One region of the Robertmurraya mesotrionivorans genome, then DNA from elsewhere that is predicted to be linked to it. Evidence: predicted binding sites of a transcription regulator. Region 1 holds the regulator's gene; the other holds the start of a gene.
What was found. Region 1 encodes LexA, which represses DNA repair genes until DNA is damaged. Its sites were predicted from a motif close to CGAACATATGTTCG; they were not measured.
Positions count from the first base shown of each region.

Region 2: the regulator LexA is predicted to act here: its motif matches at 3,529-3,542, upstream of ACRX5O_RS02815 (YqzH family protein).

Region 1 is NZ_JBPCCH010000003.1:195,279-201,536, forward strand. It holds gene tkt (transketolase) at 1-1,567, opposite strand, end outside; gene ACRX5O_RS07280 (DUF896 domain-containing protein) at 1,730-1,963, opposite strand; gene ACRX5O_RS07285 (YneB family resolvase-like protein) at 2,081-2,761, opposite strand; gene yneA (cell division suppressor protein YneA) at 2,770-3,084, opposite strand; gene lexA (transcriptional repressor LexA) at 3,239-3,865, shown strand; gene ACRX5O_RS07300 (CBO0543 family protein) at 3,908-4,459, opposite strand; gene glnA (type I glutamate--ammonia ligase) at 4,665-5,999, opposite strand; gene ACRX5O_RS07310 (MerR family transcriptional regulator) at 6,035-6,258, opposite strand, start outside.
Region 2 is NZ_JBPCCH010000001.1:562,201-568,458, forward strand. It holds gene ACRX5O_RS02800 (DMT family transporter) at 1-858, opposite strand, end outside; gene ACRX5O_RS02805 (aminotransferase-like domain-containing protein) at 974-2,377, shown strand; gene ACRX5O_RS02810 (SDR family NAD(P)-dependent oxidoreductase) at 2,445-3,248, shown strand; gene ACRX5O_RS02815 (YqzH family protein) at 3,272-3,451, opposite strand; gene ACRX5O_RS02820 (Y-family DNA polymerase) at 3,611-4,870, shown strand; gene ACRX5O_RS02825 (YolD-like family protein) at 4,883-5,215, shown strand; gene ACRX5O_RS02830 (CDGSH iron-sulfur domain-containing protein) at 5,251-5,460, opposite strand; gene ACRX5O_RS02835 (iron-sulfur cluster biosynthesis family protein) at 5,606-5,935, shown strand; gene ACRX5O_RS02840 (hypothetical protein) at 6,042-6,258, shown strand, end outside.

The sequences.
Region 1 (6,258 bases):
CTTGTCTTGTTAACACTAATGCTGTTGGAAGATCAGTTGATTCAAGAGCAAGCTTCCAAGCTGCTGCTGTTTCATTACCATCTGCCGGACGAATAACACCTAAGTTTGGCATTGCACGTAATGCGGCAAGCTGTTCAACTGGCTCATGCGTTGGTCCATCTTCCCCAACTGCAATTGAGTCGTGAGTGAACACATACGTTACAGGAAGACCCATTAATGCAGCTAATCTGATAGCTGGACGTAAGTAGTCAGAGAATACAAAGAATGTTCCTCCAAATACCTTTACTCCACCATGAAGAGCCATACCATTTAACGCAGCACCCATCGCAAATTCACGAACTCCAAACCAAATGTTCTTACCTTCAAACGATTCAGGAGTAAAATCGCCTACTCCTTTAATCATTGTTTTGTTAGAACCAGCTAGGTCAGCTGAACCCCCGATAAACGAAGGAGTGTTCTTAGCAATAGCATTTAGCGCTTCACCTGATGATGCACGGCTAGCAAGTGCTTTTCCTTCTGGATAAACAGGAAGATCCTTGTCCCAACCTTCTGGAAGTTCACCGTTAATAGCAGATGTTAACTGTTGAGCAAGCTCAGGGTACTCATTTTTATAAGAAGCGAACAAGTCCTTCCACTCGTTTTCTTTCTTTGCACCAGTTTCCACAATGTATTTATTGAATGTATCATATACTTCTGCAGGAACATGGAAATCTTCTTCAAACGTCCATTGGTAAGCTTCTTTCGTTAGCTTTAATTCATTAGCTCCAAGTGGGGCACCATGAACATCTGACTTACCAGATTTGTTTGGTGAACCGTATCCAATCACTGTTTTCACTTCAATTAGTGTAGGACGATTTTGATCACCTTGTGCTTCTTCAATTGCTTTTGCAATTTCCTCAAGATTATTTCCATCCTCTACACGAAGGTATTGCCATCCATATGACTCAAAACGTTTTTCAACACTTTCAGAGAATGAACGGTCTAAGTCACCATCAAGAGAGATATCATTTGAATCATATAATACAACTAGACGACCAAGTTTTAAATGCCCTGCAAGTGAAGCAGCTTCAGCAGAAACACCTTCCATTAAGTCACCGTCACCACAAATACTATATGTATAATGATCCACTACATTGTAGTTATCTTTGTTATAAGTAGCAGCTAAATGTCTTTCAGCCATTGCCATACCTACTGCCATTGCAATCCCTTGTCCTAGTGGCCCAGTGGTTGCATCTACACCCGCAGTATGTCCAAATTCAGGGTGACCAGGAGTTTTACTTCCCCATTGACGGAAGCTCTTAAGATCATCCATTGTTACGTCATAGCCTGATAAGTGAAGAAGACTATACAGCAATGCAGAACCATGCCCTGCAGATAAAACAAAACGATCACGGTTAAACCACTCTGGGTTTTTAGGGTTATGATTCATAAAGCGCGACCATAATGTATAAGCCATTGGAGCAGCCCCCATCGGCATACCTGGATGGCCGGAATTAGCTTTTTCAATTGCATCAATTGATAAAGTACGTATTGCGTTAATTGCTAGTACATCATTTTGTTCAAACATTTTTTCAACCCTTCCTATTCTTTATCTCAATAATCCCACTTTTTAATATTATATCTGCTCTATTATTTATACAACAGATTGGCTAAATAAATTTTGAAAAAAAGCATATATTTTATAATTTTCTGTGTTTTCAATCATTTCCTGGTGAATAAATTTAGAAGATTAATGTAGTTTTTTGCTATTTTTTAATTTCTTAAGCTTTTCAGGTGTTACATCTTCACCAAGAGGATCAATAATTTTTACACCTTGGAGCGTTCCTAGCATAGATGATCGAAATGTTTGTAAATATTCACTACGAAGCTTTGACTGCTCCTTTGCTTCCACTTCTGTTAACCCTACAGCTTTTGCTTTTTTTGCTAGTTCATTAATTCTAGCGATTCTTTCCTTTGGTAGCATCTCTTTGCTCCTTCACTTTTAGTTTTACCAATAGAAATCATGTTACTAAAAGATATAATCTTTGACAAGGAGGAAGCGTCAAGAGGTACGAATAACAAAAAATGCCAACAGTTTGTTTTATGACTTGTTGGCATTTGTTGAGATATTTTTTTGATGTTTTTGCTCTTCTATGTATTCAAGATATCTTCGATTTACTGTAGCTTTTGAGATCTCATAACCGAAACCTCTTAAAGTTGCAGCGATTTCCGAAAATGTTAAATCATTGTCTCGTAACCGTACAATCTCTGTTATCGGTACTTCAATACGTTCTCTCCCTGCATGAACACCTTTGTTTTTTAGATTTTTCTCTGGTCTGTAACCGTTTTGAACAGCTCGGTTCATTCCTCTTTTAATTTTACTATTATGAAGCTTCCGCTGATATTCTTCTACCATACTTACAATTTGCAATACCATGGAATCCGATTCGGACAGTTGTAACTCACCGTTATGTGAGATACTGAAAAGTTTGATATTATCCTTCAGTATACAATGAAGCAAAGCGATTTTGGCATTTCCTCTACCAAGTCTCGTTTCATCCTGAATAAGGACTGCATCTACTTTCTCTTCCTTTAATCGTGACAGCAGTAGCAAAATACCCTCTCTGTCAAAGTCATATCCACTCGCCTGTTCCTTTATCACTTCAACAACTTCCATTCCACGTTGTTGTGACAGCTTCAATAGTTCTTCTTCCTGCCTTTTTAGAGAAGAGTACTGTGATTCTTTTTCAGTACTTACTCTACAATAGATAATCGCCTTCATAATCCCTCCTATTTCGATGCTAGCTCTGTAACAGTGGAATCGTTTAATTCAACAGGGATATAGATTTCATCACCTACTAACAATACATTTCCATTAATATCATTGATTTCTTCTACCCAGGATACAAACTCAGTTTCAGATAAAGCATGCTTATCAGCGTAGTCCTTACAAAGATCCCAAAGTGTTTCCCCTTCATTAATCGTTACAGACATATATTTTTCCTCAACTGATTCACCATTAGAAATTATTAAAATGATAGACGCTAGGATAGATAAGACAACTAGAATAATAGCATATGAGTATTTGTTCCATATATTTTTCATGTATAACACCTCTATTAGAATGTATGTTCGCATTTATAATTATATTATAGACCGAACGTTTGTTTCATGTCAACAATTATTCGAACTTATGTTTGTATGCACTGGTAGAACATGCTATAATAAAGTCAAGATTAACCAATGAGGGGCGGTAAGTATGACAAAACTATCAAAACGTCAGGTCGATATACTAGAATATATAAAAGAAGAAGTTAAGCAAAAGGGCTATCCGCCTTCCGTTCGTGAAATTGGGGAAGCTGTTGGTTTAGCATCAAGTTCAACCGTACACGGACACTTAGCTAGACTTGAAAGTAAAGGGTATATTCGAAGAGACCCTACAAAGCCACGAGCAATTGAGATTCTGGATCTTGATGAGGTGGTAAGCAATATACCAAAATATAATATTGTTAACGTTCCTGTAGTTGGAAAAGTAACTGCGGGTATGCCTATAACTGCAATCGAGAATGTTGAAGAGTATTTTCCTCTCCCGGAACGTCTTGCCCCTGCGGATGAGCAAGTATTTATGCTTGAGGTTATGGGAGACAGTATGATTGAGGCTGGAATCCTTGATGGTGATTACGTGATCGTGAAGCAGCAGCAAACAGCGAATAACGGAGACATCGTTGTTGCCATGACTGAGGAAGATGAGGCGACAGTTAAGAGATTCTTCAAAGAAAAGGACTATGTCCGTTTGCAGCCGGAGAACTCTTCTCTAGCACCCATTATCCTACGAAATGTGTCTATCTTAGGAAAAGTTATCGGAGTATATCGTCATATTCATTAATAAGTGAAAGCAAGCATCGAAGGATGCTTGCTTTTTTTATAATCACAATGGCTCAAAGCTCTTTCTTCGACTAAACCAATGGGCCACAAGATACAAGAACAAGATGATAAAGAAAGAATAGGTATAAGCCCAATCTATTTTCTTATACATATCGATCATCGCCATCAGCGGCATCCCAATGTATGCACTAAAACCAGCCAGAATGATTGCCTTTATAAATGGATTAACGTTCGGTCTGTATTGAAGAAAAAACAAAATAAGGACGGGCATAAGAGAATAACGAAACGAATAACTTATTGTTGGAATTGGAATGGCTTTTACTGGATAAGCCCATCTTCCATATTCCACTCCTAACGCATCAATTGTTGTTGATAGAATCATTACGATAAAAACTGAAAAAAGCAATCGTGCTGAGCTCTCCCTTTTACGGAATATTGCCCAGAGTACCCATGGAACTATGATCATTAACACCGCCACCCACCATTGCCAAGTGAAAAAAAAGGCATTTATGGTCGCATCTTTAATTAGAAGATTTCCATCCTTAATTAAGTCGGATCCTTTTTCTACTTGCTTGAGACCATCTTGAAACGTCATCATTTTTCCCCCGTAACATAACTTCAAATAACTGTAATTGGTTGTATTATTTAGTAAAATTGAGATTTTTATTCACAAGTCTTAGATCGTTAATGACTTATGCCATGAGTTCTGCCTCATATGCCTCCTTTAACGTCATAAACAAGTTTTTATACAAACAAAAAACCCTCACACATTAAAGTGTTGAGGGTTTTCTTTTAACGAATTAATACATTGACATGTATTGCTCGCGCTCCCATGGATGTACTTGTGTACGGAACATATCCCACTCGATCTCTTTTGCTTCTACGAAGTGTTCGAAGATATGCTCTCCAAGAGCGTAAACCATTGTTTCGTCTGATTTTAAGTTATCTAAAGCAGCAGCAAGTGTAGCTGGTAGATCTTCGATACCTACAGCTTGACGCTCTTCTTTGTTCATAACGTAGATGTTGCGGTCAACTGGAGCTGGTGGTGTTAAAGAGTTCTTCACTCCGTCAAGACCTGCAGCCAGTAATACAGCCATTGCTAAGTAAGGGTTAGCAGCTGGGTCAACGCTACGTACTTCTACACGAGTGGAAATTCCACGAGATGCAGGGATACGGATTAGCGGTGAACGGTTTCTAGCAGACCATGCAACATAGCAAGGTGCTTCGTAACCAGGTACTAAACGCTTATAAGAGTTTACAGTTGGGTTCGTTACAGCTGTAAAGTTTGGAGCATGCTTAATGATACCAGCGATGAACTGACGAGCAGTGTCGCTTAGTTCTAAGTTTCCAGTTGGATCGAAGAATGCATTCTTGCCTTCTTTGAATAAAGAAACGTTACAGTGCATTCCAGAACCGTTTACTCCGAATAATGGCTTCGGCATGAATGTAGCATGTAGACCGTGCTTACGTGCAATTGTTTTAACAACAAGCTTGAACGTTTGGATTTGGTCACAAGCGCTTAATGCATCAGCATATTTGAAGTCGATTTCGTGTTGTCCTGGAGCTACCTCATGGTGAGATGCTTCAATTTCAAAGCCCATTTCTTCAAGCTCTAACACGATATCACGACGGCAGTTTTCACCAAGGTCCGTTGGAGCAAGGTCGAAGTATCCACCATTGTCGTTTAATTCAAGTGTAGGCTCTCCAGCTTGGTCAAGCTTGAATAAGAAGAATTCTGGCTCAGGCCCAAGATTGAAATCAGAGAATCCTAAGTCTTGCATTTCTTTAATAATTCTTCTTAAGTTGTTACGTGGGTCACCAGCGAATGGAGTTCCATCTGGATTGTAGATGTCACAGATTAAACGTGCCACTTTACCTTTTTCAGCTGTCCAAGGGAAAATTACCCATGTGTCTAAGTCTGGATATAAGTACATGTCTGACTCTTCGATACGAACGAAACCTTCGATAGAAGAACCGTCAAACATCATTTTGTTGTCTAAAGCTTTTTCAAGCTGACTGATAGGAATCTCAACGTTTTTGATTGTTCCTAAGATGTCAGTGAATTGCAGACGAATAAACTTAACATTTTGTTCTTCTGCCATTCTTGTAATATCATCTCTTGTAAACTTAGCCATTTTGTTTCCTCCCTTGAATAGTAAATCTCTTTTTATTAATGGAAAAAGCGTGACATATCACCTTGACGCAATGACGAACGATTAAAGCGGCCAGCTTGCATAAGCTCTGAGCGCAACATTTTACGTAACTCATCATCGGACAGATCACGTCTTGCTTTCTCTGCTTCCTTCACTATTTCTTCTGATAGCACCTGTTGCTCTTTCACAGAAAAAATTTGCTTAATTCCTGCAAGATTCACACCTTGCTCGATCAAATCTT
Region 2 (6,258 bases), on a different contig from region 1:
GTTCACTAAAATCGTCCCTAACAAAATGGTAGCGGCACCAATCCCGGTATACCATGTCATTTCTTCCTGATAGAAGGTGACACCTAAGCCAACAGCGATAAGAGGTGAAATATATAGCCATGTGGACGGGAAGACTGGATCCGTTTTTGTCACAAGCCAATAATATAGGCTATGTCCAACCATAGAGCCAATGATGATTAGATAAAGAAGGGAACCGATGGATGCTGTGTGAATCAATGATGATGGTTGAACCTTCTCTGTTATCAATGATAGTAGGAATAAAAGTAAACCACCGTGCATCATTTGAACGGCGTTTAATACAAGGGGAGAAGCAACGATTTTCTCCTTCACCTGTTTGGTATAAATCGTCCCTGAAGCATAAAAGACTTCACCTACTACGATTGCTAGACATCCCATGATCCATAAGAAATGTACGTTTAAAGAAATGCTCGGCAAAATTAACACGACTACTCCAGCCAATCCAATCATACAACCTATCATGGATGTATAAGACGTTTTTTGTTTTAGTAAAAGGGTGGATATGATTAAAATCATCATGGGTCCTGTTGCTGATAGAACCGCTGCTACTCCTGAAGAAACGTACTGTTCAGCCCAATATAATGTGGCGAATGTTCCGAACGTTAACCCTACTCCAGTAAAAAAGAGCTCTTTTCTAAAAAGTATTTTTAAAGAAACCTTGTCCTTCCACCTCATAAATAGAAATAATAGAAACCCGGCACTGAAAAATCGAAGTCCTGCACCGAAAAACGGTGGAATTCCCGCATCCACACCTATTTTAATCGCTAAAAAGGTGGTTCCAAAGATAAAGCACATAAGTAAATAAAACAAAATAATCATTTTCCATTCCTCCTTGCCACTAATCATACCGCTAGAAGAATAGAACAGTTGTAGATGAACAGAACAGATGATGTTAAATTATGTTACAATCAAAAATCATAAGGGGGTGTCTTTAATGAGTAAACACGCGCAACGAAAGTATCTTTTTGAGGAAGTATACGAGTATTTATGGCAAAGAATAGAGCGTTCGGACTGGAAGACTGGTGACAAGTTGCCGTCGATTCGTGAATTGTCATTGGAAATGAACGTTCATCGGCTGACCGTTTTCAAAGCTTATCAAATGCTGAAGCAACAAGGTAAGGTGTTTGTAAAAGATAAATCTGGTTATTATGTTCAAGGAAGTTCCACACCCCCTTTAGATGGCCACTCTTTGCTTCGAGCTAATGAGAAAACATATAACCTATCTGACATCCATCAGCAAAGCGTCCAATATCAGTTTTCACAAGCATTAATTGATCCTAATCTATTGCCAAATCACTTCTTATCAGATTATGTAAAAAAGGTTTTTGATTTGTATCCTAAGGTGCTTTCTACCTACTCTACCGTACAAGGGGATATGGAGCTGCGTGATACATTGGCGAACTATTTTATTAAACGCTATAAAACTCATCTTTCCCTTGATGATATCCTCATCACTTCAGGCTCTCAGCAAGCTCTCCATCTAATCGCTCAATTATTTATCAAACCAAGAGATACGGTGCTACTGGAGCGGCCAAGCTATAGTGCTGCAATTGATATTTTTAAAAGCCAGGATGCCCATTTGATAGCGATCGATATTCAGCCTTATGGCTATGATTTAGAGCAAGTTGAAATGCTTATGAAAAAATACAAGCCGAGACTGTTTTATGTGAACCCAACCTTTCATAATCCAACCGGTTATACGGTCCCAACGGCACAACGAAAGAAGTTAGTGGAATTAGCTGAACGATACAACTGTTTAATTGTTGAGGACGATGCGTATCACGATATTTATTTCGAAAAAGCTCCACCACCGCCTCTTTATACATTTGATACAGCTGGTGTCGTCATTTATGTGAGAAGCTTTTGCAAATATGTTTCACCTGGACTACGTGTGGCAGCTTGTATTGTTCCACCTGCCTTGAAAGATGGCTTGCTTACAGTGAAAGCACTTGCCGATAATGGCTCCCCACTACTTAATCAAAAAATCTTTCTGCACTATTTTTCCTCTCCTCGGCTGCAGCAGCACTTAGAAAAGCTTAGAATTGCTCTGCAAATTCGTAAGGAAATTATGGAGGAAGAATTACAGAAGACGAATTGGAGCTGGGTAAGTCCTGATGGAGGCTTAAATTTATGGGTTGAGCTTCCTGCCCCTCTTCCGACAGATAAGTTGTTACAGAAAGCGATTGAGAATTCGGTTTCCTTTGTTCCTGGATTGATTTGTGATCCTTTGCAACAAGGATTTTCTTCTTCGCTTCGTTTAAGTTATTCTTACGCCAATGAAGAGCAGTTGAGGGTAGGGATTAGAAGGTTAATCGAGGTAGTGAATACGTATGCATGATTTTTTAGCTTTTTTTAAAGGGTTTGTGGTAAGTTATATGTAGCTCGACAAATGCTACATAGATAAGATGGTGATTGTATTGGAACAATTAAAAGGGAAACATATTGTTATAACAGGAGCTTCATCAGGGATTGGAGAAAAGGTGGCTCTTATGGCGGCTGAGCGCGGAGTGCGGCCCATTCTTATAGCTCGTTCTATTGACAAGCTACAAACAATTGGTGAGGAAATTAACCGAAAAACGGGTGTTAATGCCTTGTTTTTTCAGTTGGATGTTGGTGATATCAATCAGGTTCAACAGGTGTTTTCACAAATTAAGCAAGAGGTTGGTCATATCGATATTCTCGTAAACAATGCTGGGTTTGGCGTGTTTGATTCCTTCCATGAGGCCGATTTTGCTGATATTGAAAAAATGTTTCAAGTGAACGTACTCGGTTTAATGGCTTGTACGAAAGAGGTTCTTCCTGTGATGATGGCTCAAAATTCAGGTCATATCATTAATATTGCCTCACAGGCCGGCAAGCTTGCCACTCCTAAGTCCAGTGGATATTCGGCTACGAAGCATGCGGTGTTAGGATTTACGAATAGCTTACGACTAGAGCTTGCAAAATCAAATATACGTGTATCGGCGGTAAACCCTGGTCCGATAGAAACCAATTTCTTTTCAATTGCTGATAAATCAGGAAACTACGTAAAAAACGTGAATCGATTCATGCTGAAATCGGATTATGTTGCTGAAAAAATTATTCAATTAATGCTCAACCCTAAGCGTGAGCTTAACCTTCCAGGCTGGATGAATATGGGGAGTACCATCTATAATCTCATCCCAGGATTAGCTGAACGCTTTGTTGGCGGCTTTTTCGATAAAAAATAAAAATCACCTTGTGGGTGATTTTTTTAATTGGTCAAATATTCATAAACAGCATCGTTGATTAATTCAAATAAAGGAACCTGATCCTCTTGTGCTTGTTCTTCTACTATCCGTTCGTACAATTTCTCATAGTCTTCTTCACTTGCCTCGTGCTCGTACTGCTGAAGGCATTGCCTAATCATTTTATAAATAAGTTTCTTCTCCATTCCCTTACACCTCTTCTTTAGCCATTATAACTTACCAATATTCACAAAAGGAAATAGAATAAAATTTCCATTGAAACCGAACGTATATTCGCTTAATATAAGAATATACTAAAAAGAGAACGAATGTTCCTATTTGATGTTTGGGAGAGAGAGAACAAGATGATTAATTACAGTGAGTTGCCCCATCAAACCATTTTATGTGTGGACATGAAGAGCTTTTATGCAAGCTGTTCGGCTGTCATGGAAGGACTGGATCCACTTGAGTGTTATTTGGCAGTGATTGGAGATAAAGAGCGAGAGGGAAGTATTGTATTAGCTGCATCACCGAAGTTAAAGAAGGAATTTGGTATTAAAACCGGATCAAGGAAGTTTGACATTCCAGACGATCCGAAAATTCAAGTAGTTGAGCCGAAAATGGCTACTTATTTACGTATTTCCACTGAAATTACGAAGGTGTTTCATCGTTACGTTCCAAAGGAGGCCATTCATACGTATAGCGTCGACGAAAGCTTTCTGAAAATTGATGGAGCCCTTCATTTATGGGGAGATGCATGGACAGTTGCACAGAAGATTCGTGATGATATTGAGCGAGAATTTCAGCTGCCCTGTGCGATCGGAATTGGTCCGAACATGCTATTATCAAAGCTTTGTCTTGATTTGGAAGCGAAAAAGAAGGGAATTGCTGAATGGACGTATGAGGATGTAAAAACAAAGCTTTGGAATGTTTCTCCTTTACGTGAGATGTGGGGAATCGGAAGAAGGGTAGAGAAAACATTAAATGGAATGGGAATTTTTACGGTCGGTCAGCTTGCTCGCTTCGATTTGCAAAAGCTTGAGAAAAAGTTTGGGATTATGGGAAATCAACTTTACCACCACGCATGGGGAGTGGATTTATCCGAAATTGGAGCACCTATTATGGAGGGACAAATTAGCTTTGGGAAAAGTCAAATATTGCTTCGTGATTATAAAGAAGAAGTAGAAATCAAACGCGTCATTCTAGAAATGTGTGAAGAGGTTGCGAGAAGAGCAAGAACCCATAAGAAGGCAGGTCGAACAATCAGCTTCGGCATTGGTTATAGTCAGGACGAGTTCGGAGGAGGCTTTTACCGTTCGCGGTCGATTGAGGTACCGACGAACGTCACGATGGAGCTGTATGATGTTTGTCTACGTCTATTTGCTGAGCACTACGAAGGAAAAACGGTACGGAAAATCTCCATCGCCCTTAGCAATATTTGTGATGATACAGACTATCAGTTAAATATTTTTGAACCGAATGGCTGGAAGGAACGAGAGCTCGGGTATGTTGTGGACCGTATCCGCAATCGGTACGGGCATGGCGCTCTATTGCGTGCGGTATCGTATACAGCAGCGGGAACAGCCAAGCATCGTGCCAAGCTAGTTGGCGGTCATAAGAGGTAAGGAGGAACAAGGATGATTCGAGATAGAGGAAGAATCAAGTGGACATCAATGATGCTTCCTGAGCATGTTAAGCTACTGCGCGATTGGGCGGAAGAGGATTCTTACGAGAAAGAAAAGGAGATGGATGAACAAAAGCTGGAGGAGATGAACCATTTGTTATTAGCGGCGATGGAGGAGCATCAAGCGGTGATGGTTACTCATTATCGTTACCGGAAGCACGAATTGATTATCGGACAAATCCATTATTGGGATGAGCTTCAGCAAAGGCTTCATATTGTTGATCATTTTGGGGAGGTTCACCGAGTCCCCCTTTCGAGCATTGTAGATGTACAAATGAAGGAGTAAGAGCAGTCTCCGAAAAGGAAACCGCTGCTTAAAGATTATTCAGGAGTTTTTACTGCGCGATCACGGGCCTGAAACTTTCCTTTATGCGCTCCATCACAAAAGGGACGTTTGGATGAGAGACCACAACGGCATAAAGAGAACGTGGGTTTCGTTTCAAATACATTTCCGTCCATATCAATCAATTCAACCTCACCAGTGACACGTAAAGAACCGTTGTCCATTACTTTAATCTGAACCTTCGACAAACTGACCACTCCTACCAAAAAATGTAATAATTTCGTAAAGAATTCATTGCCGAAAAGCAAATCATAGGGCAATAAAAAAACGCTATGTTACAATGATTATATGAAGTGGCATAGGAAACATGATGAAAAGCTGGAGGAACAGATAATGAATATTACGATAACAGAAATAGCAGCAAAGAAAATTAGCGAGAAAATAAATGGAAAGCAAGGATTTTTGAAGCTAAAGTACGATATAGAAGGCTGTGGGTGTGTAGTAAGTGGCGTACCAACTCTATGGTTAGTGAATGAGCTGGATGAGGATGATGATAAAGCCATTGAAACGAACGAGCAAACGGTGTATATCGAAAAATCAAAGGCAGTATTTCTTGATGAAGAATTAAAAATTGATTTCTCTCAGAATGCAAATACATTCCAATTAAAAAGTGTAGGACAATACCTAAACCCAAGAATGGCCTTTGTCGATAAAACAAAATAGAACTATTCAACGAGCAGATCTACTACAAAAGTGGATCTGCTTTCTTTTTATAGAAAATTAGCATTTTTTGGATATTTCTTGCATTCACTGATAGTGGGGGGATGATATGCGAAATTGGCGAGGAATACTGCTAATTGGTATTGCTATTCTACTCACATCATGTCGGGCAGCAACTATAGAAGTGGCAGTGCCTTTTGAAGTAAAAGAGACGATTGTAGAAGAAAAGCTTACGGATGGAGTCATCATCATGTATACAACAGCTCAAGAGCATGAAGGAGAAGATTTTGATGCGATAAGCATCGCATATCTGGAGGGAGATGAAG